DNA from 4 places in the Clavibacter tessellarius genome. Region 1 is predicted to be linked to each of the others. Evidence: riboswitches for the same ligand, from Rfam matches in the RefSeq annotation. Region 1 holds a riboswitch; each other region holds the start of a gene.

The links. A riboswitch is a leader RNA that binds a small molecule or an ion and turns the genes downstream of it on or off. The one in region 1 is predicted to bind fluoride.
Region 2: it holds a riboswitch for fluoride, as region 1 does, so the genes downstream of both, glnA (type I glutamate--ammonia ligase) here and glnA (type I glutamate--ammonia ligase) in region 1, are expected to answer to the same signal.
Region 3: it holds a riboswitch for fluoride, as region 1 does, so the genes downstream of both, glnA (type I glutamate--ammonia ligase) here and glnA (type I glutamate--ammonia ligase) in region 1, are expected to answer to the same signal.
Region 4: it holds a riboswitch for fluoride, as region 1 does, so the genes downstream of both, glnA (type I glutamate--ammonia ligase) here and glnA (type I glutamate--ammonia ligase) in region 1, are expected to answer to the same signal.

The regions. Positions count from the first base shown of each region.
Region 1 is NZ_CP040790.1:31,424-39,276, forward strand. It holds gene FGG90_RS15790 (hypothetical protein) at 1-76, opposite strand, end outside; gene FGG90_RS15795 (hypothetical protein) at 209-394, opposite strand; gene FGG90_RS15800 (LCP family protein) at 1,029-2,039, shown strand; gene FGG90_RS15805 (hypothetical protein) at 2,264-2,983, shown strand; gene FGG90_RS15810 (hypothetical protein) at 3,106-3,348, opposite strand; fluoride riboswitch at 3,870-3,943, shown strand; gene glnA (type I glutamate--ammonia ligase) at 4,017-5,441, shown strand; gene ilvD (dihydroxy-acid dehydratase) at 5,559-7,238, opposite strand; gene eno (phosphopyruvate hydratase) at 7,333-7,853, opposite strand, start outside.
Region 2 is NZ_CP040789.1:21,468-29,320, forward strand. It holds gene FGG90_RS15565 (hypothetical protein) at 73-579, shown strand; gene FGG90_RS15570 (hypothetical protein) at 810-1,661, opposite strand; gene FGG90_RS15575 (hypothetical protein) at 1,794-1,979, opposite strand; gene FGG90_RS15580 (LCP family protein) at 2,614-3,624, shown strand; gene FGG90_RS15585 (hypothetical protein) at 3,849-4,568, shown strand; gene FGG90_RS15590 (hypothetical protein) at 4,691-4,933, opposite strand; fluoride riboswitch at 5,455-5,528, shown strand; gene glnA (type I glutamate--ammonia ligase) at 5,602-7,026, shown strand; gene FGG90_RS15600 (IlvD/Edd family dehydratase) at 6,968-7,837, opposite strand; gene FGG90_RS16220 (dihydroxy-acid dehydratase domain-containing protein) at 7,834-7,853, opposite strand, start outside.
Region 3 is NZ_CP040789.1:5,949-13,801, reverse strand. It holds gene FGG90_RS15525 (LCP family protein) at 461-1,471, shown strand; gene FGG90_RS15520 (hypothetical protein) at 1,696-2,415, shown strand; gene FGG90_RS15515 (hypothetical protein) at 2,538-2,780, opposite strand; fluoride riboswitch at 3,302-3,375, shown strand; gene glnA (type I glutamate--ammonia ligase) at 3,449-4,873, shown strand; gene ilvD (dihydroxy-acid dehydratase) at 4,991-6,670, opposite strand; gene eno (phosphopyruvate hydratase) at 6,765-7,853, opposite strand, start outside.
Region 4 is NZ_CP040788.1:3,081,816-3,089,668, forward strand. It holds gene glnA (type I glutamate--ammonia ligase) at 1-1,307, opposite strand, end outside; fluoride riboswitch at 1,381-1,454, opposite strand; gene FGG90_RS14740 (hypothetical protein) at 1,804-2,148, opposite strand; gene FGG90_RS14745 (O-antigen polymerase) at 2,145-3,836, opposite strand; gene FGG90_RS14750 (polysaccharide pyruvyl transferase family protein) at 3,815-4,864, opposite strand; gene FGG90_RS14755 (polysaccharide transporter) at 4,861-6,051, opposite strand; gene FGG90_RS14760 (glycosyltransferase family 4 protein) at 6,048-7,094, opposite strand; gene FGG90_RS14765 (glycosyltransferase) at 7,094-7,853, opposite strand, start outside.

The sequences.
Region 1 (7,853 bases):
CCTGTTGCGTCACCTCCGCGCCCCAGCCGTTGGACACCACGTCCTCACCCGGGAGGTAGAAGTCCCACGTACGCATGCGCTCACCATAGCCAGCGGCACTCTGCCGGCGGACTAACCACAGCGCGCCATCTGCCCAGACGGGCCCATACATAGGGAGTCGTCCGTCAGGGGATCCCAAACCGGACGCACGTCTCGTCGCGAGGAAACGCTACTGGCCCCCTGCGGGCATCGCCGGCGCGATGAGCGCCGTGATCGTTGCAACTACTGCGGGGGCGCCGAACACGACCGCAAAGAGCGAAGCTATCGCGGCCGATTGCTCCAGGCCCTCTGTCTTGCCCTTGAAGCCCTTGTCGAGAGAGAACGCCGCCAGGACCTCCTTCGCGATTGCGCACACGCCAGCAAGGCCGGCAAACGTGACGGCAACCCACACATTCCCGGCCATGCGCACCAGGACGATCACCAGCGCGATCACGACGAGGGCCGCTAGGCCAGCCGAGATCCACGTGGCCTTCGATACACGACTCGGCGTCCCTCCGGTCGAAGCGCCTTCGCCCGCTGCGGTTGAAGTGCCCTCGGGGTGTGCGATCAAAGGATCGGTGGAAGGCGCGTTTTCTGTCATTCGATGATGGTATCGACGTCGGCGACGGGTCCGACGAGGGATGGATACCCGGACACGTATCGACCGCGCCCCAGTCCGGGGATGACGCCTGTCTCGGCGTATGTCGCGCGACGCGCGCCACATAGCCTCGATGAGACGCGTCCGCGCCGCATCCGCCCAAGAAGGAGTCAACGTGGCCGAAGACACCAGGGCAGCTCAGCGCGAGCGGCGACGGGCTTCCGGCATCGCCCGTCACGGTCGACTGAGGAAGCCCAGCGCCGTACGCACTGCAGCCAACTTCGTCGCAGTCGTGGCAGCGGTCGCCCTGGTCAGTACCGGTTCCGTCGCTGCGGTCGCAGCATGGGACCTCGCACGCACGGTCCGGGCAAACTCCGTCGACATCTCGGACGGGGACGCCCTTCCGCCCTCCATGGGTGCAATCGACGGCGGTGCGAACGTGTTGCTCGTCGGGAACGACTCGCGTCGTGACCAGGGCGACGGCTACGGAGCGACGAAGGACGTCGGTACGGCGGAGCTGAACGACGTCACGATGCTGCTCCACATCAGCGAGGACCACACCCGCGCGACCGTCGTCTCCTTCCCACGGGACATGCTCATCGACCGTCCCGCATGCCAGAGCGCTGACGGCACGACCGAGGAGTCGACGGCGAGCGGCGTGCAGATCAACACCGCCCTGGAAACCGGCGGCTTGCCGTGCGTCGTGCGCACCGTCGAGAGCATCACGGGCCTCGACATCCCCTACGGCGGCTCGGTGCAGTTCAACGGCGTCATCGAGATGTCCAACGCCGTCGGCGGCGTCACCGTCTGCCTCGCCAATCCGATCAAGGACTGGCGCACCAACCTCGACCTCGCCGCCGGCCCACAGCTCCTCCAGGGCGAGAACGCGGTCCAGTTCCTCCGCGTCCGCCACGGTATCGGCGACAACAGCGACCTCTCCCGGATCAGCAACCAGCAGGTGTTCCTCAGCGCACTGCTACGCACCATCACCAGCACCGACACACTCACCAACCCCGCCAAGCTCTACGGCATCGCACGCGCCGCCGTCGACAACATGAGCCTCTCCACCTCGCTGAACAACCCCGCCGCCATCACGTCCCTCGCCCTCACCGTCAAGGACATCCCGCTCGACAAGTTCGTCTTCGTCCAGTACCCCACCACCTACCTCGAGAGCGGCCGCGTCGCGCAGGACGTGGCGACCGGTGACCAGATGATGCAGCTCATCGCCACCGACGCGGACTTCACGCTCGCCCCCGACAGCACCGGCCAAGGCGTCGTCCTCGCCGAGCCCACCGATCCCGCCACGGGTCCCCCCGCGGACGTAGCCGCGCCCTCATCCGGCGGGACAACCGCTCCCCCGGCGGCGCTGCCGGACAACGTCACGGGTCAGGCCGCTGCCACGGAGACCTGCTCGAACGGCTGACATGAGCGGACAGCGGTCCGCCGCGGCCGAACATGAGCCCGTCCCGCAGGGGCCCGTTGCCGAACCTCATGGCACGGTGCGGTCACGTTCGTGGGCGCCTCAGCCCATGAGCTACTAGATGCCGCGACGGCGGACCCGACCTCGCATCCCCGTGGGATCATCCACTCATGCCCACTGTCCAAGCCATCGCGCTAGGGGCCACGGAGACACGCGACGGCGCTGTCTTGCGATCCCTCAGCTCGCACCGGTCGCTGTCGGTGCGTTATGCGGTCGCGTCAAATCCCGCGGCCGATGACGAGACCATCTCGAACCTGCTCGACGACCGTGTCGGTTCGGTGCGCTGGGCCGCCGCCTCGAATCTGGCCGAGCGGCCGGCCCTGCAGATGGCGGTCGCCCGGTCGGCCGACAGGTGGCTCCGCCTCGCACTGGCTGGCACGTTCTTGGATCACGACGAGCGATCCCTCGCACGCGACGTGCAATGCGCGCTCATGGAGAACGCCTCCACCGAGATCCGCTCTCGGATGGCCGAGACGACGAACCACCTCGACGTGTTCGAGACGCTCATGAGCGATGGCGACCGGCGAGTGCGCGCCGCGTGCGCTGCGAATCCGCGCATCACGCGGGAGCAGATGGAGCGACTCGTCACGGATCGCAACTGGGAGGTCCGCGCCTCGGCTGTGGGGAGCGGCATGCGGTACCCGGACGATGAGCAGATCCTCCGCCTCGCGGAGGACCGCTCTGCGGGGGTCCGTTGGGCCGTCGTGTTCCGTGTCGACCGGCCGCGCGCCGCGCTCGAGCTGATCGCGAAGGACCAGGACGAGATGAACGCCGACCACGCGAGGAGTGAGCTCGAGGACGAGCGCAGCATCAATTCGGCCCACGTCACGACGGACGCTCGGATGCGGAGGGCCAGGGCCGAGTGCGCCGCGAGCTTCGAGCGCTGACCGGTCGCCACAGGGGGCCCGTACGACGCACGCTCGCAGCGTCCGGCAAGGGATCCCTTGAAGGACGCATCCGTGGGCGGCGCGGTGCTCGGTGGCGGGTCACGACCGGCGTCGCTGCCCCGTCAGTTCTTGCCGAGGGCTTCGCGCCCACGGCGCGTTCGCTCGCGGGAGCGCTCGAACATGAAGAGTCCGATGAACATGACGATCACAACGGCCCAGATGATGCCAAGGGTCGCGTTCTGCTCTCGGATGGCCGACGCCAGGATGAACCCCTGCACGCTGAACGCGAGGATCGCGGTCCCGATCACGCGGAAGCCTCGCCGTGAGCGGCGCTTAGCTTCTGCAGGGCTGGGGGCGTCGGCCATGACCCGATCTTGGCCGATGGCTAGCGGGTCTGCCAGCGTCCGCCGAGGGATCCCTCCCCGGACCAGCGCGGCGTCGCGCGACGTGCGCTGTGACTTTCGCCGCTTAGTGGCGTCTGATCTTGATCAATCGATGGCGGCCCGGGCTGCGGTGGAGTGCCAGCGACACCCTTAGCCCGCGGCCTACTTCCCCGCCGTCAAGCTGCCGCGTGAGCGCGCGCGCGTGCCGCTGCGGTGCCTAACCGAATGCTGCTGCCCAAGCGCACGTCCGGCACCAACGGGTGGATGAGCCTCTGGGGCAGCAACGGTCGGGAAGTACGTCCTCGCCGCTCTCATGTTCGCCGGCCGCGTCGGTCCGATCGGGCTAGCGTCGGCCCTGGCCATCCGACGGCGGACCCTCCTCTACGAGTGGCCGGCGGATCGCCCCGTCATCGGGTAGCCCGCACCGACGCTGGCGTTCCCGGACCCTTCGCTGTCCCACGGGCCGAGGGGTGGCACACGATTCGATGTGCGGCGCGGGCTACACTCGCGGCGGCGATGGATCCCGCCAGGACGACCCGTCCGAACCGCACCGCTTGCTGATGGTTCCTATCCCACCCGTACGGGTGGTCGCTTGCGGTGCCATCGGTCCTGAGGCGATCACCTGCGCATCGACGCAGAAAGCAGCCAGCGTGTTCACTGACCCCAGCCAAGTCCTGGACTTCATCACGAACACGGACGTCACGTTCCTCGACGTCCGGTTCACTGACCTTCCCGGCGTCCAGCAGCACCTCACGATCCCCGCATCCACGGTCGACGTGAAGTTCTTCACGGAGGGGATCGCCTTCGACGGGTCGTCCATCCGCGGCTTCGCGAGCATCCACGAGTCGGACATGCAGCTCATCCCCGACGTGACGACGGCCTACATCGACCCGTTCCGCATCGAGCGCACCCTCATCATGGTGTTCGACATCTACAACCCCCGCAACGGCGAGATCTACGCCCGCGACCCGCGCCAGGTGGCCAAGAAGGCCGAGAAGTTCCTCGCCGCGTCCGGCATCGCCGACACCGCGTTCTTCGCGCCCGAGGCCGAGTTCTACATCTTCGACGACGTCCGCTACGAGGTGAACCAGCACACGAGCTTCTACTCGGTCGACTCCGAGGAGGGCGCCTGGAACTCGGGCCGCGAGGAGGAGGGCGGCAACCTGGGCAACAAGACGCCCTACAAGGGCGGCTACTTCCCCGTCAGCCCGGTCGACAAGCAGGCCGACCTCCGCGACGACATCAGCCTCAAGCTGATCGACGCCGGCCTCATCCTCGAGCGCGCGCACCACGAGGTGGGCACGGGCGGCCAGGCCGAGATCAACTACCGCTTCGACACCATGGTGCACGCGGCGGACGACATCCTGAAGTTCAAGTACATCGTCAAGAACACGGCCGAGCAGTGGGGCAAGACGGCCACGTTCATGCCGAAGCCGCTGTTCGGCGACAACGGCTCGGGCATGCACACGCACCAGTCGCTCTGGAACGACGGCAAGCCGCTGTTCTACGACGAGGCCGGCTACGGCGGGCTGTCGGACGTCGCGCGCTGGTACATCGGCGGCATCCTCAAGCACGCGCCCGCCATCCTCGCGTTCACGAACCCGACGGTGAACTCGTACCACCGCCTCGTCCCCGGCTTCGAGGCGCCCGTCAACCTCGTGTACTCGGCGGGCAACCGCTCGGCGTCGATCCGCATCCCCATCACGGGCACGAACCCGAAGGCGAAGCGCATCGAGTTCCGCGCGCCCGACGCGTCGAGCAACCCGTACCTCGCGTTCGCCGCGCAGCTCATGGCCGGCATCGACGGCATCAAGAACCGCATCGAGCCGCACGAGCCCGTCGACAAGGACCTCTACGAGCTCCCGCCCGAGGAGGCGAAGAACATCCCGCAGGTGCCCGCGTCGCTCGGAGCCGCCCTCGAGGCGCTCGAGGCCGACCACGAGTTCCTCACGGCCGGCAACGTGTTCACACCCGACCTCATCGAGACGTGGATCGAGTACAAGCGCGAGATGGAGATCAAGCCCCTCGCGCAGCGCCCGCACCCGTTCGAGTTCGAGCTGTACTACGGCGTCTGATCCCGCCGGCGCCCCGCAGCGGGGCGAATGACGCACGGGCCGTCCTCCTCCGGGAGGCCGGCCCGTGCGTCATGCGGCGAGCAGCGACGAGCGCGCAGCGCTCGTCCTGCTGGCCCCCTACCCGGTGACCGCTCCGATGGCGGCCGATCCGACGAGGCGCGTGTACTTGGCGAGCACTCCCCGTGTGTACCGAACAGGCAGAGGTACCCAGCCCTGTCGGCGTCGCTCCAGCTCTTCCTCGTCGACGAGGAGGTCGACGCGTCGGGTGGGGATGTCGACGCGGATCCGGTCCTCGTCGCACACGAACGCGATGACGCCGCCGTCTGCGGCTTCCGGGGCGACGTGGCCGATGCACAAGCCGGTGGTGCCGCCGGAGAACCGCCCGTCGGTGAGAAGGAGGACGTCCTTTCCCAATCCCGCGCCCTTGATGGCGGCCGTGATGGCGAGCATTTCGCGCATGCCTGGTCCGCCCTTGGGGCCTTCGTAGCGGATCACGACGACGTCGCCCGGGCGGATGCGGCCTTCGGTTAGCGCGTCCAGTGCGGCGCGCTCGCGATCGAAGACTCGCGCGGATCCCTCGAACGAGGTGGCGTCGAAGCCGGCTGTCTTCACAACAGCGCCGTCGGTCGCAAGCGACCCTCGGAGGATCGTGAGTCCGCCGGTGGCGTGGAGGGGATCGTCGAGGCGGTGGAACACCTCCCCGTCGGGCTCGGGTGGGTCGATCTCCGCGAGGTTCTCTGCGACGGTCTTGCCTGTGACCGTCAGGCAGTCGCCGTGGAGCAGGCCGGCGTCCAGCAGCGCCTTCATGATGACGGGGACACCGCCTCGACGGTCTACGTCGCGCATCACGAAGCGCCCGAAGGGCTTCATGTCGGCCAGGTGCGGGACCTTGGATCCGATCCGGTCGAAGTCGTCGAGGGTGAGCTCGACCTCAGCCTCGTGCGCGATCGCCAGCAGGTGGAGCACCACGTTGGTCGACCCTCCGAGTGCCATGGCGACGGCGATGGCGTTCTCGAATGCCTCTCTGGTGAGGATGTGACGTGCGGTGATCCCCATCCGGATCATCTCCACGACCGCTTCACCTGATCGGTGCGCGTACTGGTCGCGACGGCGGTCGGCGCTCGGTGGCGCCGCGGATCCGGGTAGCGACATGCCCAGCGCCTCGGCCATGCAGGCCATGGTGTTCGCGGTGAACATGCCCCCGCATGCGCCTTCCCCGGGGACGGACGCGCACTCGATCTTCTTCAGCTCTTCCTCGGTCATGGTTCCGGCAGCACAGGCGCCGACGCCTTCGAACGCGTCGACGATGGTGACCTCCCTGCCCGTCCCGTCGGCGTGCTGCACGTATCCGGGTAGGACGGATCCTGCGTAGAGGAACACGCTCGCGAGGTCGAGTCGCGCGGCTGCCATGAGCATCCCTGGGAGGGACTTGTCGCATCCGGCGAGCAGGACGGTGCCGTCCAACCGCTCAGCGCTGACGACGACCTCGACGCTGTCGGCGATCACCTCCCGAGACACGAGGGAGAAGTGCATGCCCTCATGGCCCATCGAGATCCCGTCCGAGACGGAGATCGTGCCGAACTGCAGCGGGTAGCCGCCACCTCGATGGACACCCTCCTTCGCTCCCTGGGCGAGACGGTCCAGGGACAGGTTGCACGGCGTGATCTCGTTCCACGACGAGGCGATGCCGATCTGCGGCTTGTCCCAGTCCTCGTCGCCCATGCCGACGGCCCGCAGCATGCCGCGGGACGGCGTCGCCTCGATCCCGTGCGTCACAGCCCAGCTCCGTGGCTTCATGTCGGTTGCTCCAGTCATCGCACCCTCTTTCGTCGCGTGTTCTCGTGGCCGTGCACGCACGTGCCGTGTGACGCTCGTCGTGCTTGCTGACGGGTCATGCCAGCCCGTACGGCAGGTCGTGTGCGGTCTCTTCGATCTCGGTGAGCCGGTTGTACTTCGCCACGCGCTCGCCTCGTGCGGGGGCTCCGGACTTGATCTGCCCAGTGCCGGTTCCGACGACGAGGTCCGCGATGAACGCGTCCGTGGTCTCTCCGGAGCGGTGCGAGACCATGCTGCGCATACCCAGCTCGCGGGCCGTGCGAATCGCGTCCAAGGTCTGCGACACGGTGCCGATCTGGTTGGGCTTGATCAGGGCGGCGTTGGACAGGCCATCCCGGCCCCCGTCGCGAATGCGCTGGGGGTCTGTGACGTAGAGGTCGTCGCCGACGATCTGCAGACGAGAGCCCAGAGCGGTGTTCATGGCCTTCCACCCGGCATGGTCGTCCTCCGAGAAGCCGTCCTCGATGCTGCGGATCGGGTAGGTGCCGACGAGGCGCTCGTAGTACGCGACGAGGCCGTCACGGTCCAGGTGCTGATCGACGATCCGGTACGTGCCGTCGCCGAGCGCGAACTCGT
Region 2 (7,853 bases), on a different replicon from region 1:
ACGCCGTGCCGGCCGGCACGCCCCCCGATGTGGAGGGCGCGCGGTTCATGGCGCCGGGCTACCGTCGGGCTCATGCCCGAACCCGAGAAGTCCACGTACTCAATCCTCTACGACCGGCTGTTCTTCGCCGGTCAGCACGACGTGCATTACCGCGTCGTGAGCGACCCCCGCAAGCTCACGTTCGACAAGCTCGTGAAGCTCATCGACACGGCGCTCGACGGCAAGCCCGTCGTCTACGCCACGCACTCGTTCGAGACCTCGAATGACCCCGAGCCTCCGAAGTTGGAGGGCACGGCCGTTGCCGTCACGAAGACTCACGTCGCGTTCGTAGACGTCAAGCCGGACCACGAACTCGAGGTGCGTGTCGTCGCCCTGACCGCCCTGACCGCCCTATCCATGTCCACGAACGGCTATGCGTCCTTCGTCACCAACGACAACAAGTGGTACACGATCGTCGTGAAGGCCACGTTCGAGGGGCTTCCCACCATCACGTTCCCCAGCGTCCGATCGAGCGAGAGGAACGCCAGCGAGTTCGCTGGGCTGTACCCGGACCTCATCGAGGCGCTGCGGATTCGATAACCCCTGGCCGGCGGTAGAGCGTCGTGCGGGAGGTGCCTAGATTCCGTGGGACCTGTGCCGCCGGCCGATCGGCCGCGATGAGCTGCGCGGCGGCGAGGATCTGACTGTCCGTGAATTCCGGCCGGCGGCCGCCGTGGTCCCGACCGGCGGCCGCCGGTCGGGGACCCTACCGGGGCGCCTGGACTCGAAACTCTCGCAAGAGGCTGTCGAGACCACGGCCCGGCGGGAGATCACCGAAGTCGCCGGATCAGATTCACGACGAGCAGCACCGCGTCTGCCGCCATGCCTGCGGAACGCCGATCGCCGTTCCTACGGTGCTTCGTGGCCTGAGCGAGCTCGATAGCCGCGCGGACGACCTTGCGCAGCTCGGCGTTTTCGGACCCCGGTAGCTCGACCTCAACCACTCGGCCGAGACGGGCCTTCGTGTTGGGGACCGGGGGCTCGTCGGCATCAAGCTCACCGTGGCGTGCGTGCTCATAGGAGGCCGCGGAGAGCGCCTCGAGCGCGGCCACCGCGTCGTTCCCGACGTTCGAGTAATCCTGTTCCGTTCGAGCTGTCTGGAAGTGTCGCCGCATCTCGTTCAGCTCGTCGTCGACGCGCTGCCAGCCGGTGGCCTTCCGCGGCGATATGGGGTCGGCCAGCGCGCCGGTGAGTGAGTCCGTCTCGCGGTCGGACAGCAAATCGTGCAGCGCATCGAATTGGTCATGGAGGATGTTCCGTCTAACTTGCCAGCTGCCGTACCCATCGTTCGCTAGCCAGTGCCTGCGGAACGTGTCGAAGTCACGGAACGGCGGATCGAAAGTGTCTATACCAAGGCGAGCGAGGACCGCCTTCAACGCTCGGACTAGCAGACGGGAGTCGTCATTGGTCAGCGGTGACCCAGCGGTGCCGTAGGCCTCGTACTCGTCATGCACGACCCGGGCAAGCGACACCGCGATCTCCAAATCCCCGTGGTCGGGGTTGGGGCCTCGCAGCAGCCCCTCGAGGAGATCTGCGTCAAGCGCGGCCTGTTGCGTCACCTCCGCGCCCCAGCCGTTGGACACCACGTCCTCACCCGGGAGGTAGAAGTCCCACGTACGCATGCGCTCACCATAGCCAGCGGCACTCTGCCGGCGGACTAACCACAGCGCGCCATCTGCCCAGACGGGCCCATACATAGGGAGTCGTCCGTCAGGGGATCCCAAACCGGACGCACGTCTCGTCGCGAGGAAACGCTACTGGCCCCCTGCGGGCATCGCCGGCGCGATGAGCGCCGTGATCGTTGCAACTACTGCGGGGGCGCCGAACACGACCGCAAAGAGCGAAGCTATCGCGGCCGATTGCTCCAGGCCCTCTGTCTTGCCCTTGAAGCCCTTGTCGAGAGAGAACGCCGCCAGGACCTCCTTCGCGATTGCGCACACGCCAGCAAGGCCGGCAAACGTGACGGCAACCCACACATTCCCGGCCATGCGCACCAGGACGATCACCAGCGCGATCACGACGAGGGCCGCTAGGCCAGCCGAGATCCACGTGGCCTTCGATACACGACTCGGCGTCCCTCCGGTCGAAGCGCCTTCGCCCGCTGCGGTTGAAGTGCCCTCGGGGTGTGCGATCAAAGGATCGGTGGAAGGCGCGTTTTCTGTCATTCGATGATGGTATCGACGTCGGCGACGGGTCCGACGAGGGATGGATACCCGGACACGTATCGACCGCGCCCCAGTCCGGGGATGACGCCTGTCTCGGCGTATGTCGCGCGACGCGCGCCACATAGCCTCGATGAGACGCGTCCGCGCCGCATCCGCCCAAGAAGGAGTCAACGTGGCCGAAGACACCAGGGCAGCTCAGCGCGAGCGGCGACGGGCTTCCGGCATCGCCCGTCACGGTCGACTGAGGAAGCCCAGCGCCGTACGCACTGCAGCCAACTTCGTCGCAGTCGTGGCAGCGGTCGCCCTGGTCAGTACCGGTTCCGTCGCTGCGGTCGCAGCATGGGACCTCGCACGCACGGTCCGGGCAAACTCCGTCGACATCTCGGACGGGGACGCCCTTCCGCCCTCCATGGGTGCAATCGACGGCGGTGCGAACGTGTTGCTCGTCGGGAACGACTCGCGTCGTGACCAGGGCGACGGCTACGGAGCGACGAAGGACGTCGGTACGGCGGAGCTGAACGACGTCACGATGCTGCTCCACATCAGCGAGGACCACACCCGCGCGACCGTCGTCTCCTTCCCACGGGACATGCTCATCGACCGTCCCGCATGCCAGAGCGCTGACGGCACGACCGAGGAGTCGACGGCGAGCGGCGTGCAGATCAACACCGCCCTGGAAACCGGCGGCTTGCCGTGCGTCGTGCGCACCGTCGAGAGCATCACGGGCCTCGACATCCCCTACGGCGGCTCGGTGCAGTTCAACGGCGTCATCGAGATGTCCAACGCCGTCGGCGGCGTCACCGTCTGCCTCGCCAATCCGATCAAGGACTGGCGCACCAACCTCGACCTCGCCGCCGGCCCACAGCTCCTCCAGGGCGAGAACGCGGTCCAGTTCCTCCGCGTCCGCCACGGTATCGGCGACAACAGCGACCTCTCCCGGATCAGCAACCAGCAGGTGTTCCTCAGCGCACTGCTACGCACCATCACCAGCACCGACACACTCACCAACCCCGCCAAGCTCTACGGCATCGCACGCGCCGCCGTCGACAACATGAGCCTCTCCACCTCGCTGAACAACCCCGCCGCCATCACGTCCCTCGCCCTCACCGTCAAGGACATCCCGCTCGACAAGTTCGTCTTCGTCCAGTACCCCACCACCTACCTCGAGAGCGGCCGCGTCGCGCAGGACGTGGCGACCGGTGACCAGATGATGCAGCTCATCGCCACCGACGCGGACTTCACGCTCGCCCCCGACAGCACCGGCCAAGGCGTCGTCCTCGCCGAGCCCACCGATCCCGCCACGGGTCCCCCCGCGGACGTAGCCGCGCCCTCATCCGGCGGGACAACCGCTCCCCCGGCGGCGCTGCCGGACAACGTCACGGGTCAGGCCGCTGCCACGGAGACCTGCTCGAACGGCTGACATGAGCGGACAGCGGTCCGCCGCGGCCGAACATGAGCCCGTCCCGCAGGGGCCCGTTGCCGAACCTCATGGCACGGTGCGGTCACGTTCGTGGGCGCCTCAGCCCATGAGCTACTAGATGCCGCGACGGCGGACCCGACCTCGCATCCCCGTGGGATCATCCACTCATGCCCACTGTCCAAGCCATCGCGCTAGGGGCCACGGAGACACGCGACGGCGCTGTCTTGCGATCCCTCAGCTCGCACCGGTCGCTGTCGGTGCGTTATGCGGTCGCGTCAAATCCCGCGGCCGATGACGAGACCATCTCGAACCTGCTCGACGACCGTGTCGGTTCGGTGCGCTGGGCCGCCGCCTCGAATCTGGCCGAGCGGCCGGCCCTGCAGATGGCGGTCGCCCGGTCGGCCGACAGGTGGCTCCGCCTCGCACTGGCTGGCACGTTCTTGGATCACGACGAGCGATCCCTCGCACGCGACGTGCAATGCGCGCTCATGGAGAACGCCTCCACCGAGATCCGCTCTCGGATGGCCGAGACGACGAACCACCTCGACGTGTTCGAGACGCTCATGAGCGATGGCGACCGGCGAGTGCGCGCCGCGTGCGCTGCGAATCCGCGCATCACGCGGGAGCAGATGGAGCGACTCGTCACGGATCGCAACTGGGAGGTCCGCGCCTCGGCTGTGGGGAGCGGCATGCGGTACCCGGACGATGAGCAGATCCTCCGCCTCGCGGAGGACCGCTCTGCGGGGGTCCGTTGGGCCGTCGTGTTCCGTGTCGACCGGCCGCGCGCCGCGCTCGAGCTGATCGCGAAGGACCAGGACGAGATGAACGCCGACCACGCGAGGAGTGAGCTCGAGGACGAGCGCAGCATCAATTCGGCCCACGTCACGACGGACGCTCGGATGCGGAGGGCCAGGGCCGAGTGCGCCGCGAGCTTCGAGCGCTGACCGGTCGCCACAGGGGGCCCGTACGACGCACGCTCGCAGCGTCCGGCAAGGGATCCCTTGAAGGACGCATCCGTGGGCGGCGCGGTGCTCGGTGGCGGGTCACGACCGGCGTCGCTGCCCCGTCAGTTCTTGCCGAGGGCTTCGCGCCCACGGCGCGTTCGCTCGCGGGAGCGCTCGAACATGAAGAGTCCGATGAACATGACGATCACAACGGCCCAGATGATGCCAAGGGTCGCGTTCTGCTCTCGGATGGCCGACGCCAGGATGAACCCCTGCACGCTGAACGCGAGGATCGCGGTCCCGATCACGCGGAAGCCTCGCCGTGAGCGGCGCTTAGCTTCTGCAGGGCTGGGGGCGTCGGCCATGACCCGATCTTGGCCGATGGCTAGCGGGTCTGCCAGCGTCCGCCGAGGGATCCCTCCCCGGACCAGCGCGGCGTCGCGCGACGTGCGCTGTGACTTTCGCCGCTTAGTGGCGTCTGATCTTGATCAATCGATGGCGGCCCGGGCTGCGGTGGAGTGCCAGCGACACCCTTAGCCCGCGGCCTACTTCCCCGCCGTCAAGCTGCCGCGTGAGCGCGCGCGCGTGCCGCTGCGGTGCCTAACCGAATGCTGCTGCCCAAGCGCACGTCCGGCACCAACGGGTGGATGAGCCTCTGGGGCAGCAACGGTCGGGAAGTACGTCCTCGCCGCTCTCATGTTCGCCGGCCGCGTCGGTCCGATCGGGCTAGCGTCGGCCCTGGCCATCCGACGGCGGACCCTCCTCTACGAGTGGCCGGCGGATCGCCCCGTCATCGGGTAGCCCGCACCGACGCTGGCGTTCCCGGACCCTTCGCTGTCCCACGGGCCGAGGGGTGGCACACGATTCGATGTGCGGCGCGGGCTACACTCGCGGCGGCGATGGATCCCGCCAGGACGACCCGTCCGAACCGCACCGCTTGCTGATGGTTCCTATCCCACCCGTACGGGTGGTCGCTTGCGGTGCCATCGGTCCTGAGGCGATCACCTGCGCATCGACGCAGAAAGCAGCCAGCGTGTTCACTGACCCCAGCCAAGTCCTGGACTTCATCACGAACACGGACGTCACGTTCCTCGACGTCCGGTTCACTGACCTTCCCGGCGTCCAGCAGCACCTCACGATCCCCGCATCCACGGTCGACGTGAAGTTCTTCACGGAGGGGATCGCCTTCGACGGGTCGTCCATCCGCGGCTTCGCGAGCATCCACGAGTCGGACATGCAGCTCATCCCCGACGTGACGACGGCCTACATCGACCCGTTCCGCATCGAGCGCACCCTCATCATGGTGTTCGACATCTACAACCCCCGCAACGGCGAGATCTACGCCCGCGACCCGCGCCAGGTGGCCAAGAAGGCCGAGAAGTTCCTCGCCGCGTCCGGCATCGCCGACACCGCGTTCTTCGCGCCCGAGGCCGAGTTCTACATCTTCGACGACGTCCGCTACGAGGTGAACCAGCACACGAGCTTCTACTCGGTCGACTCCGAGGAGGGCGCCTGGAACTCGGGCCGCGAGGAGGAGGGCGGCAACCTGGGCAACAAGACGCCCTACAAGGGCGGCTACTTCCCCGTCAGCCCGGTCGACAAGCAGGCCGACCTCCGCGACGACATCAGCCTCAAGCTGATCGACGCCGGCCTCATCCTCGAGCGCGCGCACCACGAGGTGGGCACGGGCGGCCAGGCCGAGATCAACTACCGCTTCGACACCATGGTGCACGCGGCGGACGACATCCTGAAGTTCAAGTACATCGTCAAGAACACGGCCGAGCAGTGGGGCAAGACGGCCACGTTCATGCCGAAGCCGCTGTTCGGCGACAACGGCTCGGGCATGCACACGCACCAGTCGCTCTGGAACGACGGCAAGCCGCTGTTCTACGACGAGGCCGGCTACGGCGGGCTGTCGGACGTCGCGCGCTGGTACATCGGCGGCATCCTCAAGCACGCGCCCGCCATCCTCGCGTTCACGAACCCGACGGTGAACTCGTACCACCGCCTCGTCCCCGGCTTCGAGGCGCCCGTCAACCTCGTGTACTCGGCGGGCAACCGCTCGGCGTCGATCCGCATCCCCATCACGGGCACGAACCCGAAGGCGAAGCGCATCGAGTTCCGCGCGCCCGACGCGTCGAGCAACCCGTACCTCGCGTTCGCCGCGCAGCTCATGGCCGGCATCGACGGCATCAAGAACCGCATCGAGCCGCACGAGCCCGTCGACAAGGACCTCTACGAGCTCCCGCCCGAGGAGGCGAAGAACATCCCGCAGGTGCCCGCGTCGCTCGGAGCCGCCCTCGAGGCGCTCGAGGCCGACCACGAGTTCCTCACGGCCGGCAACGTGTTCACACCCGACCTCATCGAGACGTGGATCGAGTACAAGCGCGAGATGGAGATCAAGCCCCTCGCGCAGCGCCCGCACCCGTTCGAGTTCGAGCTGTACTACGGCGTCTGATCCCGCCGGCGCCCCGCAGCGGGGCGAATGACGCACGGGCCGTCCTCCTCCGGGAGGCCGGCCCGTGCGTCATGCGGCGAGCAGCGACGAGCGCGCAGCGCTCGTCCTGCTGGCCCCCTACCCGGTGACCGCTCCGATGGCGGCCGATCCGACGAGGCGCGTGTACTTGGCGAGCACTCCCCGTGGTGTACCGAACAGGCAGAGGTACCCAGCCCTGTCGGCGTCGCTCCAGCTCTTCCTCGTCGACGAGGAGGTCGACGCGTCGGGTGGGGATGTCGACGCGGATCCGGTCCTCGTCGCACACGAACGCGATGACGCCGCCGTCTGCGGCTTCCGGGGCGACGTGGCCGATGCACAAGCCGGTGGTGCCGCCGGAGAACCGCCCGTCGGTGAGAAGGAGGACGTCCTTTTCCAATCCCGCGCCCTTGATGGCGGCCGTGATGGCGAGCATTTCGCGCATGCCTGGTCCGCCCTTGGGGCCTTCGTAGCGGATCACGACGACGTCGCCCGGGCGGATGCGGCCTTCGGTTAGCGCGTCCAGTGCGGCGCGCTCGCGATCGAAGACTCGCGCGGATCCCTCGAACGAGGTGGCGTCGAAGCCGGCTGTCTTCACAACAGCGCCGTCGGTCGCAAGCGACCCTCGGAGGATCGTGAGTCCGCCGGTGGCGTGGAGGGGATCGTCGAGGCGGTGGAAACACCTCCCCGTCGGGCTCGGGTTGGGTCGATCTCCGCGAGGTTCTCTGCGACGGTCTTGCCTGTGACCGTCAGGCCAGTCGCCGTGAGGCAGGCCGGCGTCCAGCAGCGCCTTCATGATGACGGGGACACCG
Region 3 (7,853 bases), on a different replicon from region 1:
GCCCTCGGGGTGTGCGATCAAAGGATCGGTGGAAGGCGCGTTTTCTGTCATTCGATGATGGTATCGACGTCGGCGACGGGTCCGACGAGGGATGGATACCCGGACACGTATCGACCGCGCCCCAGTCCGGGGATGACGCCTGTCTCGGCGTATGTCGCGCGACGCGCGCCACATAGCCTCGATGAGACGCGTCCGCGCCGCATCCGCCCAAGAAGGAGTCAACGTGGCCGAAGACACCAGGGCAGCTCAGCGCGAGCGGCGACGGGCTTCCGGCATCGCCCGTCACGGTCGACTGAGGAAGCCCAGCGCCGTACGCACTGCAGCCAACTTCGTCGCAGTCGTGGCAGCGGTCGCCCTGGTCAGTACCGGTTCCGTCGCTGCGGTCGCAGCATGGGACCTCGCACGCACGGTCCGGGCAAACTCCGTCGACATCTCGGACGGGGACGCCCTTCCGCCCTCCATGGGTGCAATCGACGGCGGTGCGAACGTGTTGCTCGTCGGGAACGACTCGCGTCGTGACCAGGGCGACGGCTACGGAGCGACGAAGGACGTCGGTACGGCGGAGCTGAACGACGTCACGATGCTGCTCCACATCAGCGAGGACCACACCCGCGCGACCGTCGTCTCCTTCCCACGGGACATGCTCATCGACCGTCCCGCATGCCAGAGCGCTGACGGCACGACCGAGGAGTCGACGGCGAGCGGCGTGCAGATCAACACCGCCCTGGAAACCGGCGGCTTGCCGTGCGTCGTGCGCACCGTCGAGAGCATCACGGGCCTCGACATCCCCTACGGCGGCTCGGTGCAGTTCAACGGCGTCATCGAGATGTCCAACGCCGTCGGCGGCGTCACCGTCTGCCTCGCCAATCCGATCAAGGACTGGCGCACCAACCTCGACCTCGCCGCCGGCCCACAGCTCCTCCAGGGCGAGAACGCGGTCCAGTTCCTCCGCGTCCGCCACGGTATCGGCGACAACAGCGACCTCTCCCGGATCAGCAACCAGCAGGTGTTCCTCAGCGCACTGCTACGCACCATCACCAGCACCGACACACTCACCAACCCCGCCAAGCTCTACGGCATCGCACGCGCCGCCGTCGACAACATGAGCCTCTCCACCTCGCTGAACAACCCCGCCGCCATCACGTCCCTCGCCCTCACCGTCAAGGACATCCCGCTCGACAAGTTCGTCTTCGTCCAGTACCCCACCACCTACCTCGAGAGCGGCCGCGTCGCGCAGGACGTGGCGACCGGTGACCAGATGATGCAGCTCATCGCCACCGACGCGGACTTCACGCTCGCCCCCGACAGCACCGGCCAAGGCGTCGTCCTCGCCGAGCCCACCGATCCCGCCACGGGTCCCCCCGCGGACGTAGCCGCGCCCTCATCCGGCGGGACAACCGCTCCCCCGGCGGCGCTGCCGGACAACGTCACGGGTCAGGCCGCTGCCACGGAGACCTGCTCGAACGGCTGACATGAGCGGACAGCGGTCCGCCGCGGCCGAACATGAGCCCGTCCCGCAGGGGCCCGTTGCCGAACCTCATGGCACGGTGCGGTCACGTTCGTGGGCGCCTCAGCCCATGAGCTACTAGATGCCGCGACGGCGGACCCGACCTCGCATCCCCGTGGGATCATCCACTCATGCCCACTGTCCAAGCCATCGCGCTAGGGGCCACGGAGACACGCGACGGCGCTGTCTTGCGATCCCTCAGCTCGCACCGGTCGCTGTCGGTGCGTTATGCGGTCGCGTCAAATCCCGCGGCCGATGACGAGACCATCTCGAACCTGCTCGACGACCGTGTCGGTTCGGTGCGCTGGGCCGCCGCCTCGAATCTGGCCGAGCGGCCGGCCCTGCAGATGGCGGTCGCCCGGTCGGCCGACAGGTGGCTCCGCCTCGCACTGGCTGGCACGTTCTTGGATCACGACGAGCGATCCCTCGCACGCGACGTGCAATGCGCGCTCATGGAGAACGCCTCCACCGAGATCCGCTCTCGGATGGCCGAGACGACGAACCACCTCGACGTGTTCGAGACGCTCATGAGCGATGGCGACCGGCGAGTGCGCGCCGCGTGCGCTGCGAATCCGCGCATCACGCGGGAGCAGATGGAGCGACTCGTCACGGATCGCAACTGGGAGGTCCGCGCCTCGGCTGTGGGGAGCGGCATGCGGTACCCGGACGATGAGCAGATCCTCCGCCTCGCGGAGGACCGCTCTGCGGGGGTCCGTTGGGCCGTCGTGTTCCGTGTCGACCGGCCGCGCGCCGCGCTCGAGCTGATCGCGAAGGACCAGGACGAGATGAACGCCGACCACGCGAGGAGTGAGCTCGAGGACGAGCGCAGCATCAATTCGGCCCACGTCACGACGGACGCTCGGATGCGGAGGGCCAGGGCCGAGTGCGCCGCGAGCTTCGAGCGCTGACCGGTCGCCACAGGGGGCCCGTACGACGCACGCTCGCAGCGTCCGGCAAGGGATCCCTTGAAGGACGCATCCGTGGGCGGCGCGGTGCTCGGTGGCGGGTCACGACCGGCGTCGCTGCCCCGTCAGTTCTTGCCGAGGGCTTCGCGCCCACGGCGCGTTCGCTCGCGGGAGCGCTCGAACATGAAGAGTCCGATGAACATGACGATCACAACGGCCCAGATGATGCCAAGGGTCGCGTTCTGCTCTCGGATGGCCGACGCCAGGATGAACCCCTGCACGCTGAACGCGAGGATCGCGGTCCCGATCACGCGGAAGCCTCGCCGTGAGCGGCGCTTAGCTTCTGCAGGGCTGGGGGCGTCGGCCATGACCCGATCTTGGCCGATGGCTAGCGGGTCTGCCAGCGTCCGCCGAGGGATCCCTCCCCGGACCAGCGCGGCGTCGCGCGACGTGCGCTGTGACTTTCGCCGCTTAGTGGCGTCTGATCTTGATCAATCGATGGCGGCCCGGGCTGCGGTGGAGTGCCAGCGACACCCTTAGCCCGCGGCCTACTTCCCCGCCGTCAAGCTGCCGCGTGAGCGCGCGCGCGTGCCGCTGCGGTGCCTAACCGAATGCTGCTGCCCAAGCGCACGTCCGGCACCAACGGGTGGATGAGCCTCTGGGGCAGCAACGGTCGGGAAGTACGTCCTCGCCGCTCTCATGTTCGCCGGCCGCGTCGGTCCGATCGGGCTAGCGTCGGCCCTGGCCATCCGACGGCGGACCCTCCTCTACGAGTGGCCGGCGGATCGCCCCGTCATCGGGTAGCCCGCACCGACGCTGGCGTTCCCGGACCCTTCGCTGTCCCACGGGCCGAGGGGTGGCACACGATTCGATGTGCGGCGCGGGCTACACTCGCGGCGGCGATGGATCCCGCCAGGACGACCCGTCCGAACCGCACCGCTTGCTGATGGTTCCTATCCCACCCGTACGGGTGGTCGCTTGCGGTGCCATCGGTCCTGAGGCGATCACCTGCGCATCGACGCAGAAAGCAGCCAGCGTGTTCACTGACCCCAGCCAAGTCCTGGACTTCATCACGAACACGGACGTCACGTTCCTCGACGTCCGGTTCACTGACCTTCCCGGCGTCCAGCAGCACCTCACGATCCCCGCATCCACGGTCGACGTGAAGTTCTTCACGGAGGGGATCGCCTTCGACGGGTCGTCCATCCGCGGCTTCGCGAGCATCCACGAGTCGGACATGCAGCTCATCCCCGACGTGACGACGGCCTACATCGACCCGTTCCGCATCGAGCGCACCCTCATCATGGTGTTCGACATCTACAACCCCCGCAACGGCGAGATCTACGCCCGCGACCCGCGCCAGGTGGCCAAGAAGGCCGAGAAGTTCCTCGCCGCGTCCGGCATCGCCGACACCGCGTTCTTCGCGCCCGAGGCCGAGTTCTACATCTTCGACGACGTCCGCTACGAGGTGAACCAGCACACGAGCTTCTACTCGGTCGACTCCGAGGAGGGCGCCTGGAACTCGGGCCGCGAGGAGGAGGGCGGCAACCTGGGCAACAAGACGCCCTACAAGGGCGGCTACTTCCCCGTCAGCCCGGTCGACAAGCAGGCCGACCTCCGCGACGACATCAGCCTCAAGCTGATCGACGCCGGCCTCATCCTCGAGCGCGCGCACCACGAGGTGGGCACGGGCGGCCAGGCCGAGATCAACTACCGCTTCGACACCATGGTGCACGCGGCGGACGACATCCTGAAGTTCAAGTACATCGTCAAGAACACGGCCGAGCAGTGGGGCAAGACGGCCACGTTCATGCCGAAGCCGCTGTTCGGCGACAACGGCTCGGGCATGCACACGCACCAGTCGCTCTGGAACGACGGCAAGCCGCTGTTCTACGACGAGGCCGGCTACGGCGGGCTGTCGGACGTCGCGCGCTGGTACATCGGCGGCATCCTCAAGCACGCGCCCGCCATCCTCGCGTTCACGAACCCGACGGTGAACTCGTACCACCGCCTCGTCCCCGGCTTCGAGGCGCCCGTCAACCTCGTGTACTCGGCGGGCAACCGCTCGGCGTCGATCCGCATCCCCATCACGGGCACGAACCCGAAGGCGAAGCGCATCGAGTTCCGCGCGCCCGACGCGTCGAGCAACCCGTACCTCGCGTTCGCCGCGCAGCTCATGGCCGGCATCGACGGCATCAAGAACCGCATCGAGCCGCACGAGCCCGTCGACAAGGACCTCTACGAGCTCCCGCCCGAGGAGGCGAAGAACATCCCGCAGGTGCCCGCGTCGCTCGGAGCCGCCCTCGAGGCGCTCGAGGCCGACCACGAGTTCCTCACGGCCGGCAACGTGTTCACACCCGACCTCATCGAGACGTGGATCGAGTACAAGCGCGAGATGGAGATCAAGCCCCTCGCGCAGCGCCCGCACCCGTTCGAGTTCGAGCTGTACTACGGCGTCTGATCCCGCCGGCGCCCCGCAGCGGGGCGAATGACGCACGGGCCGTCCTCCTCCGGGAGGCCGGCCCGTGCGTCATGCGGCGAGCAGCGACGAGCGCGCAGCGCTCGTCCTGCTGGCCCCCTACCCGGTGACCGCTCCGATGGCGGCCGATCCGACGAGGCGCGTGTACTTGGCGAGCACTCCCCGTGTGTACCGAACAGGCAGAGGTACCCAGCCCTGTCGGCGTCGCTCCAGCTCTTCCTCGTCGACGAGGAGGTCGACGCGTCGGGTGGGGATGTCGACGCGGATCCGGTCCTCGTCGCACACGAACGCGATGACGCCGCCGTCTGCGGCTTCCGGGGCGACGTGGCCGATGCACAAGCCGGTGGTGCCGCCGGAGAACCGCCCGTCGGTGAGAAGGAGGACGTCCTTTCCCAATCCCGCGCCCTTGATGGCGGCCGTGATGGCGAGCATTTCGCGCATGCCTGGTCCGCCCTTGGGGCCTTCGTAGCGGATCACGACGACGTCGCCCGGGCGGATGCGGCCTTCGGTTAGCGCGTCCAGTGCGGCGCGCTCGCGATCGAAGACTCGCGCGGATCCCTCGAACGAGGTGGCGTCGAAGCCGGCTGTCTTCACAACAGCGCCGTCGGTCGCAAGCGACCCTCGGAGGATCGTGAGTCCGCCGGTGGCGTGGAGGGGATCGTCGAGGCGGTGGAACACCTCCCCGTCGGGCTCGGGTGGGTCGATCTCCGCGAGGTTCTCTGCGACGGTCTTGCCTGTGACCGTCAGGCAGTCGCCGTGGAGCAGGCCGGCGTCCAGCAGCGCCTTCATGATGACGGGGACACCGCCTCGACGGTCTACGTCGCGCATCACGAAGCGCCCGAAGGGCTTCATGTCGGCCAGGTGCGGGACCTTGGATCCGATCCGGTCGAAGTCGTCGAGGGTGAGCTCGACCTCAGCCTCGTGCGCGATCGCCAGCAGGTGGAGCACCACGTTGGTCGACCCTCCGAGTGCCATGGCGACGGCGATGGCGTTCTCGAATGCCTCTCTGGTGAGGATGTGACGTGCGGTGATCCCCATCCGGATCATCTCCACGACCGCTTCACCTGATCGGTGCGCGTACTGGTCGCGACGGCGGTCGGCGCTCGGTGGCGCCGCGGATCCGGGTAGCGACATGCCCAGCGCCTCGGCCATGCAGGCCATGGTGTTCGCGGTGAACATGCCCCCGCATGCGCCTTCCCCGGGGACGGACGCGCACTCGATCTTCTTCAGCTCTTCCTCGGTCATGGTTCCGGCAGCACAGGCGCCGACGCCTTCGAACGCGTCGACGATGGTGACCTCCCTGCCCGTCCCGTCGGCGTGCTGCACGTATCCGGGTAGGACGGATCCTGCGTAGAGGAACACGCTCGCGAGGTCGAGTCGCGCGGCTGCCATGAGCATCCCTGGGAGGGACTTGTCGCATCCGGCGAGCAGGACGGTGCCGTCCAACCGCTCAGCGCTGACGACGACCTCGACGCTGTCGGCGATCACCTCCCGAGACACGAGGGAGAAGTGCATGCCCTCATGGCCCATCGAGATCCCGTCCGAGACGGAGATCGTGCCGAACTGCAGCGGGTAGCCGCCACCTCGATGGACACCCTCCTTCGCTCCCTGGGCGAGACGGTCCAGGGACAGGTTGCACGGCGTGATCTCGTTCCACGACGAGGCGATGCCGATCTGCGGCTTGTCCCAGTCCTCGTCGCCCATGCCGACGGCCCGCAGCATGCCGCGGGACGGCGTCGCCTCGATCCCGTGCGTCACAGCCCAGCTCCGTGGCTTCATGTCGGTTGCTCCAGTCATCGCACCCTCTTTCGTCGCGTGTTCTCGTGGCCGTGCACGCACGTGCCGTGTGACGCTCGTCGTGCTTGCTGACGGGTCATGCCAGCCCGTACGGCAGGTCGTGTGCGGTCTCTTCGATCTCGGTGAGCCGGTTGTACTTCGCCACGCGCTCGCCTCGTGCGGGGGCTCCGGACTTGATCTGCCCAGTGCCGGTTCCGACGACGAGGTCCGCGATGAACGCGTCCGTGGTCTCTCCGGAGCGGTGCGAGACCATGCTGCGCATACCCAGCTCGCGGGCCGTGCGAATCGCGTCCAAGGTCTGCGACACGGTGCCGATCTGGTTGGGCTTGATCAGGGCGGCGTTGGACAGGCCATCCCGGCCCCCGTCGCGAATGCGCTGGGGGTCTGTGACGTAGAGGTCGTCGCCGACGATCTGCAGACGAGAGCCCAGAGCGGTGTTCATGGCCTTCCACCCGGCATGGTCGTCCTCCGAGAAGCCGTCCTCGATGCTGCGGATCGGGTAGGTGCCGACGAGGCGCTCGTAGTACGCGACGAGGCCGTCACGGTCCAGGTGCTGATCGACGATCCGGTACGTGCCGTCGCCGAGCGCGAACTCGTTCGCTGCGGGGTCGAGTGCGATAGCCATCGCGTTCACGCCCGCGTCGTGTCCGGAAATGCGGATGGCGTCGACCAGTAGATCCAGGGCCTCCTCCGGGGATGTGATCGCCGGTGCGAAACCGCCCTCGTCGCCGAGTCCGACCGCGCCGAAGCGTTCCCGCACGATGCCAGAGAGGGCGTGGTAGACGTCCGACCCCACGCGGACGGCGTCGACCATGCTGGTCGCGGAGACGGGCGCGATCATGAACTCCTGGAAGTCGAGCGCGTTCGCAGCGTGAGCGCCGCCGTTGAGGACGTTGAAGTGCGGTACGGGGAGGCGCGGCGTGCTGCCGGTGACGTCAGCGATCCACCGCCACAGCGGCAGTCCAGCGGCGGCGGCGAACGCGCGCGACATGGCGATGGAGGTCGCGACCACGGTGTTCGCTCCCAACCGCGAGTACCCGGCGGTGCCGTCGAGTGCGGCCAGGGCGGCGTCGAGCTCGGTGATCGACACCCAGCTCCTGCCGGTGATCAGCGGGGCGACCTCCGCGGCCGTCATGAGCAGGGCCTGGGAGACGTCGCGGCCAGC
Region 4 (7,853 bases), on a different replicon from region 1:
CCGGCCGTGAGGAACTCGTGGTCGGCCTCGAGCGCCTCGAGGGCGGCTCCGAGCGACGCGGGCACCTGCGGGATGTTCTTCGCCTCCTCGGGCGGGAGCTCGTAGAGGTCCTTGTCGACGGGCTCGTGCGGCTCGATGCGGTTCTTGATGCCGTCGATGCCGGCCATGAGCTGCGCGGCGAACGCGAGGTACGGGTTGCTCGACGCGTCGGGCGCGCGGAACTCGATGCGCTTCGCCTTCGGGTTCGTGCCCGTGATGGGGATGCGGATCGACGCCGAGCGGTTGCCCGCCGAGTACACGAGGTTGACGGGCGCCTCGAAGCCGGGGACGAGGCGGTGGTACGAGTTCACCGTCGGGTTCGTGAACGCGAGGATGGCGGGCGCGTGCTTGAGGATGCCGCCGATGTACCAGCGCGCGACGTCCGACAGCCCGCCGTAGCCGGCCTCGTCGTAGAACAGCGGCTTGCCGTCGTTCCAGAGCGACTGGTGCGTGTGCATGCCCGAGCCGTTGTCGCCGAACAGCGGCTTCGGCATGAACGTGGCCGTCTTGCCCCACTGCTCGGCCGTGTTCTTGACGATGTACTTGAACTTCAGGATGTCGTCCGCCGCGTGCACCATGGTGTCGAAGCGGTAGTTGATCTCGGCCTGGCCGCCCGTGCCCACCTCGTGGTGCGCGCGCTCGAGGATGAGGCCGGCGTCGATCAGCTTGAGGCTGATGTCGTCGCGGAGGTCGGCCTGCTTGTCGACCGGGCTGACGGGGAAGTAGCCGCCCTTGTAGGGCGTCTTGTTGCCCAGGTTGCCGCCCTCCTCCTCGCGGCCCGAGTTCCAGGCGCCCTCCTCGGAGTCGACCGAGTAGAAGCTCGTGTGCTGGTTCACCTCGTAGCGGACGTCGTCGAAGATGTAGAACTCGGCCTCGGGCGCGAAGAACGCGGTGTCGGCGATGCCGGACGCGGCGAGGAACTTCTCGGCCTTCTTGGCCACCTGGCGCGGGTCGCGGGCGTAGATCTCGCCGTTGCGGGGGTTGTAGATGTCGAACACCATGATGAGGGTGCGCTCGATGCGGAACGGGTCGATGTAGGCCGTCGTCACGTCGGGGATGAGCTGCATGTCCGACTCGTGGATGCTCGCGAAGCCGCGGATGGACGACCCGTCGAAGGCGATCCCCTCCGTGAAGAACTTCACGTCGACCGTGGATGCGGGGATCGTGAGGTGCTGCTGGACGCCGGGAAGGTCAGTGAACCGGACGTCGAGGAACGTGACGTCCGTGTTCGTGATGAAGTCCAGGACTTGGCTGGGGTCAGTGAACACGCTGGCTGCTTTCTGCGTCGATGCGCAGGTGATCGCCTCAGGACCGATGGCACCGCAAGCGACCACCCGTACGGGTGGGATAGGAACCATCAGCAAGCGGTGCGGTTCGGACGGGTCGTCCTGGCGGGATCCATCGCCGCCGCGAGTGTAGCCCGCGCCGCACATCGAATCGTGTGCCACCCCTCGGCCCGTGGGACAGCGAAGGGTCCGGGAACGCCAGCGTCGGTGCGGGCTACCCGATGACGGGGCGATCCGCCGGCCACTCGTAGAGGAGGGTCCGCCGTCGGATGGCCAGGGCCGACGCTAGCCCGATCGGACCGACGCGGCCGGCGAACATGAGAGCGGCGAGGACGTACTTCCCGACCGTTGCTGCCCCAGAGGCTCATCCACCCGTTGGTGCCGGACGTGCGCTTGGGCAGCAGCATTCGGTTAGGCACCGCAGCGGCACGCGCGCGCGCTCACGCGGCAGCTTGACGGCGGGGAAGTAGGCCGCGGGCTAAGGGTGTCGCTGGCACTCCACCGCAGCCCGGGCCGCCATCGATTGATCAAGATCAGACGCCACTAAGCGGCGAAAGTCACACACCTGGTCGGAGAGCGGCAGGGCGGCGCGGAGCTCGCTCTGCACGGTGTCGACGCGGGGCAGGATCAGCGCGGCCGAGACGCCGACGCCGACGACCGCCAGGACGACGACGCCCACGGGGATCCACAGGCGCTTGCGCTTCCACAGCGGGCGGCGCGGCCGGTCGGCGCGGTCGCCGCGATCCGCGCGGCCGGCGCGGGCCGTGCGGTCCCGGCGGTCGGCGCCCTCGGCGGGGTCGCCGGTGATCTCGGGGCCCGTCATCGGTCGCGGTCCCAGGTCACGGCCGGGCGGCCGGCGGGGAACGCGCGGCCGTTGCCGACCGCCGGCCGGGGCTCGGCCACGCCGGCGCCCGCGGCGACGCCCGCGCCGACGAGGGCGCGCTCGCGCTCGGCGGCCGACGCCGTCTCGTCCGGCAGCGGCTCGGGGGCGCTCACGGGTCCGGTCACCTGCTTCCGCGTGGTGGAGAACCAGAAGAAGAGCACGAGGATCACGAGCGACGCGATGCTCGTCGACATGCCCTGGTACGCGTCGCCGCGGATGAGGGAGAAGAGGTACGGGGTCACGACGACCGCGATGGCGCCGCCCAGCACGCCGCGGCGGCGCATGCGCGCGCGGATGAAGAGGCCGGCCACGAGCCCGAGGAGCGCGCCGACGGCGACCACCCCGGGGATGCCGAAGTTCGAGAACGCCTCGCCGATGGCCGACAGGCTCGTCTCGACGCGGTTGACGCCGTAGAACCGGGGCACGTAGGTGGACGTGAACCACGTGTTGCCGCCGCCGAACGGCTTGTCCTCCCAGAGCCCGCGCGGGACGAACCAGGCCGGCACGGCCGCGTAGGTGGCGCCCCACTGGTAGACGAAGTCGGGCAGCGACGCGACCTCGTTGAGGCGGATGAGCACGTCGAACGGGCGGGTCTCGATGCCGCTGGTGAGGCGGTCGAGGAGCACGCCGATCGGGTCCTGCGTGAGGCGGTCGAGCGAGCGGCCGTTGTCGAACGTGGACTCGCGGATGACGATCGAGTAGACCATCGCGACCACGGCCGTCACGCCGCCGATGAGGGCGATGGTGCGGAAGCGGAACGGCTTCGGACCGACCTGCTTGAGGATCAGGAACGGCAGGAACACGCCGATGATGAGCGGTCCGCGGCCGCCGGCGGACCCGGCGCAGACCACGAGCACCAGCACGGCGACCAGGTTGACCCAGTTCCAGCCCTCGAGGCCCTTCTGTCGGCGTGCGAGCACGTTGTAGACGATCGCGATCTGCACGGGGATGTAGGAGAGGCCGATGAACGACTTGCCGGAGAGGAAGTCGCTCCGGTTGGCGAGGCCCGTCGTGTACGCCTGGATGCCGCCGGAGGAGAGCACCAGGTACACGAGGAGGCCGAGGGCCACGACCGAGGAGATCACCACGATGGCCTGCGAGACCGACGTGTTGAACACGCGCTGCCAGCGCACCTGCGTGTCGGGGTCGACGAAGGCGGGGCCGCCCGCGAGGGCGTTGTCCTGCAGGGACTTGGCGTCCTCGCCGCCGCGGGCGATGCGGCGGGCCTCGCGGGCCACCGTGTAGTAGTAGACGACGAAGAACGCCGAGAAGAAGATCAGCGCCTCGATGAGGGCGGAGCTCGCGGCGAGCTGCAGCGTGGGGGAGAAGAAGCGCGTGTCGGCGATGGCGCCGGGGCTCGTCTCCATGCTGTTGGCGACCGTGAGCGGGCGCAGCACGAACAGCAGCAGGCCCGTGAAGGCGACGATGCCGCCCGGGGTGATCGGGTCCCCGTTGGAGACGGTCTCCTTCACGAGCACGCCCACCAGCAGGATCGCGAGGACCGCGATCATGAACGGGTAGGAGAGCTCGTTGCCGAGCAGGGCCACGCCGCCGAGCGCGGCGAGGACGGTGAGCACCACGGCGGCCGCGAAGACCGCCGGGGTCGCTAGGCGGTACGTCGGACCCATGAAGTCATCTCCTCGAATGCCGCGTCCAGGCGGGCGGTGGCTGCGACGAGGGCCGTCGCCGTGGTGGATGCGGTGCCGGCGTCGGCCGGACCGGTGACGGCGGTGCGGACCGCCTGGTCGAAGGATGCCTCCGACGGGATCTGGAACTCGGTCACGAACGCCCCGACCTTGGTGGCTCCGCCGACGGCCACCACGGGCGTCGTCAGCATCGTACCGAGGTACATGGCGTGCATGCGAGAGGCGATGACGACCTCGCGACCGGCCATCAGCTCGGCCGCGCGGCGCCAGCCGTGGTCGCCGGGCTCGGTGACGAGCCGCGCGCGGACCTCGGGGTGCAGCGCGCCCGCGTCGGAGTCGTCGCCCTGGTCCATCGAGACGAAGGCGACCTCGCCGAAGCGCTCCTCGAGGGCGGCGACGTCCGCGAGCGTGACCTGGGGGGAGTGCGTCGCGTTGAGCGCGACGACGGCGCCGCGGCGGTCGGCGGCGGGGGCGGCCATCCGGGCGAGCTCGGGGGCGGCGAAGAGGCTGACGTCGGCGGCCACCTCGACCGGGGCCCGCGAGTAGCCCGCGGCGCGGCCGGCCGACGCGGGGTCGCGGGTCCAGACGCGGGCGGCGTCGAGGCCGGAGCGGAGGGCGAGGCGCGCGCGGCGGCGGGTCACGGGATCCGCGCCCACGCCGAACACCGCGAGCGGCGTGCGGCTGGTGCGGGCGATGAGGCCCGTCACGGCCATGAGGCGCGGCAGCCCGGCGAACGGCCGGTCCGGCTGGTCGTCGGCGAGGAGCGTGCCGCCGCCGACGACGACCGCGTCGACCTGGCGCACGAGGTCCGCGAGGCCGCGGACGCCGCCCACGCGGGCGCGCTCCTCCGTGGAGTCGCGCCGGGCGGTCTGCCCGAAGTCGGCGACCACGGTCTCGTGGCCGGCGCGGCGGAGGCGCTCGGAGAGGGCGTCGGTGAGGAAGGCGTCGCCGAGGTTCTGCGGGTGGCCGGACGCGAGCGTGCGGTCGGCGGAGACGATGAGGATCCTCATGCGTCCTCCTTCCTGCGGGTGCGGGTGCGGGTGCGGATGAGGAGCACGGCGATGGCGGCGCTCAGGACGAGCTCGCTGGCGAGCGTGACGCCGGCGAGGAGGGCGGGGCCGGCGGTGAGCGCGGCCGCGAGCGTGAGGGCCACGGCGACGACGCCCGTGACGACGGTCGCGACGAGCCGCACGCGGACGAGGCCGGAGCCCATCGCGTACGCCATGAGCGCGTAGTTGCCGAACTTCGGGGCGACCGAGAGCAGGATCACGAGGAACACGACCTGGTCGAACGCGGCGCCGCCGAAGACCCGCTCGACGGGCTCGCGGATCAGCGCGATGATCCCGGCGAGCACGAGGCCGCCGAGCGCGAACCGCCACCAGTAGGCGCGCGCGGGGCGGCCGGCGGTGCGGATGCGCGGGATCAGCTGCTGCGAGAGCGTGGCCGGCAGCACCTCGAGCGGCTGCACCACGCGGTAGGCGAGGGCGAGCGGCACGACCGCGTCGACCCCGAGGATCGCCGTGCCGAGCACGAGCGGCGCCTGCGAGTAGAGGGCGCTGAGCGATCCCGAGAGCCCGAACTCCAGGATCTGCGGGAAGACGCGCACGGGCTGGTCGCCCGTGGTCGGCAGCCCGCGGCGGACGGCGATCCACGTGCCCGCGGTGACGACGAGCGACACGAGCGGGAAGGCCAGCAGCACGAGCACCTCGGGCACGAGCACGGCGATCGCGAGCGGCACGGCCTTCAGCACCACGAGCGCGAGGTCGGGGAACGCGTAGGACGCGTCGCGGCGGCCGACGAGCAGCGGCGCGCGGATCGTGCGGGTGAGGGAGTCGAGCACCTGGCTGACGCCGAGCGCCACCAGCAGCAGGACGGCCTCGCCGGGGATGGACGACGCGGCGGCGACCGTGAGGACCACCGCGATCGCGGCGCCGAGGGACCCGAGCGCCGCGTGGAAGCCGACCGCCCGCGCGTGCACGCCCCGGGTGAGCCGCGCGCGCGGCAGCGACAGCAGGAAGTTGGCCGCGCCCGAGTCGGTGATGATCGCGAACGAGCTGAGCAGCGCGAACCCGGTGACGAGCGCGCTCTCCGCCGACCCGTCCGACAGGTTCGCGAGCACCACGAGCAGCACCAGCTGCAGCACGCGCGTGAGCCCGGCCGCGCCCGTGGGGAGCAGCAGCGCGAGACGACGGATCATCGGGTCCCGATGCTCTGGTAGGCGTCGTGGACGGTCTGCGCGGAGGTGCGCCAGTCGAAGCGGCACATGACGGCGCGGCGGATGCGCGCGGCCTCCTCCTCGTCGAGCGGCGGCGCGGCGGCGAGGCGGGCGAGCGCGTCGGTGACGGCGGACGTGTCGGCGGGGGAGAAGTAGGTGGCGTCGTCGCCGCAGATCCAGTGGAAGACGGGGATGTCGGAGACGGCCAGGCGCGCGCCCGCGACCATCGCCTCCACGAGCGGCAGGCCGAAGCCCTCCGCGAGGCTCGGGAACACGACGCCGCGCGAGGCCGCGTAGAGCACGGCGAGCTCGTCGTCGGTCACGTAGCCGGCCAGCTTGATGTCGTCGGACTCGGCCAGGTCGACGTCGCCGAAGACGGCGCTCTTGGCGCCCACGAGCACGAGGGGGGCGGCGGCCCGGGTCTCCGCGGGCAGCGCGAGGTAGGCCTCGGACAGGCGCTGGAGGTTCTTGCGCGGATCCATGCTGCCGACCGCGAGGAGGTACCCGCCGTCGGTCACGCCGTGCTTCGCGAGCACGCGAGCGCGCTCCTCGGCGCCGCGCGGCTCGCCGAACACGGGGCTCGGCGCGTTGGGCGCGACCACGACGGGCGCGCTGGAGAGGCCGAGCTGGCGCACCTGCTCGGCGACGGGCTCGCTCACGCAGACGATGACGCGCGCGTCCCGCAGGTTCGCCTTCAGCAGCGGCACGTGCGTGACGACGTACTCGCGGCTGTACCACTCGGGGTTCGTGAGCACGAACAGGTCGTGCACGACGACGATGTGGCGGCGGTGCACGAGGGGCGCGCGGCTCGTGAGCGACAGGAGCACGTCCTGGCGCGTCAGCCACGGCAGGGTCGTCTGCACCCAGAGCCAGCTGCGGGCGCCGGACGACGCGGTGCGCGCCGCGGGCGTGGCGCGCGTGACGCCCTCCTTGCCCTCGAGGGCCTTCGCGATCTCGACGGCGTAGCGCTGCTGGCCGGTGATCCGCTGCCCCGCGTAGGCCTCGTTGACGACGAGCCGGCGCATCAGGCGGCCGTCCCGTCGAGCCGGGCGCCGTCGTGGCGGACCCAGGAGGCGATGCGGCGCTCGAAGACGGACACGTCGAAGTCGGCGGAGCGGCGGACGCTCGCGGCCGGGTCGAGCGCGGCGGCGCGGGCCACGGCGTCGGCGAGGCCGGATCCGGCCCAGTCGTGCACGTGCACGCCCGTGACGCCGTCGACGACGCTCTCGGTCGCGCCGCCCACGTCGCTGACGAGCACGCGCGCGCCGGCGGCCATCGCCTCGACCGGCATGATCCCGAAGTCCTCGACCGCGGGGAACACGTACGCGAGGCAGCGCTGGTAGAGCGTGTAGAGGAGCGCGTCGCTCGGGCGCGGGACGATCGTGACCGGCACGGTGGCCGCGGCGGCCCGCGCGCGCAGCTCCTCGGCCAGCGGCCCGGATCCGGCGAGCACGACGGGCACGCCGGCGGCCTCCCCCGCGCGGATCACCAGGTCGAGCTGCTTGTACGGCACGAAGCGGCTCGCGCCGAGGAGGAACCCGTCGGGCAGCGACGCGGCGGTCGCGGCGTCGGATCCGGTGAGCGTCGCCTCCCACGAGGCGGTCGCGCGGATCGCGGTCGCGTCGACGGGCGGGTGGATCACCTGCGCGTCCACGTCCCACGCCGTCCGCACGCGCGCCTGCACGAACGCGCTGTTCGCGGCGAACTCGGCGTGCGACGAGCGCGCGCGCCGGCGGTCGAGGGCGCGGAGCGGGGGAGCGGCGGCCTTCACGAGCGGGTTCGCG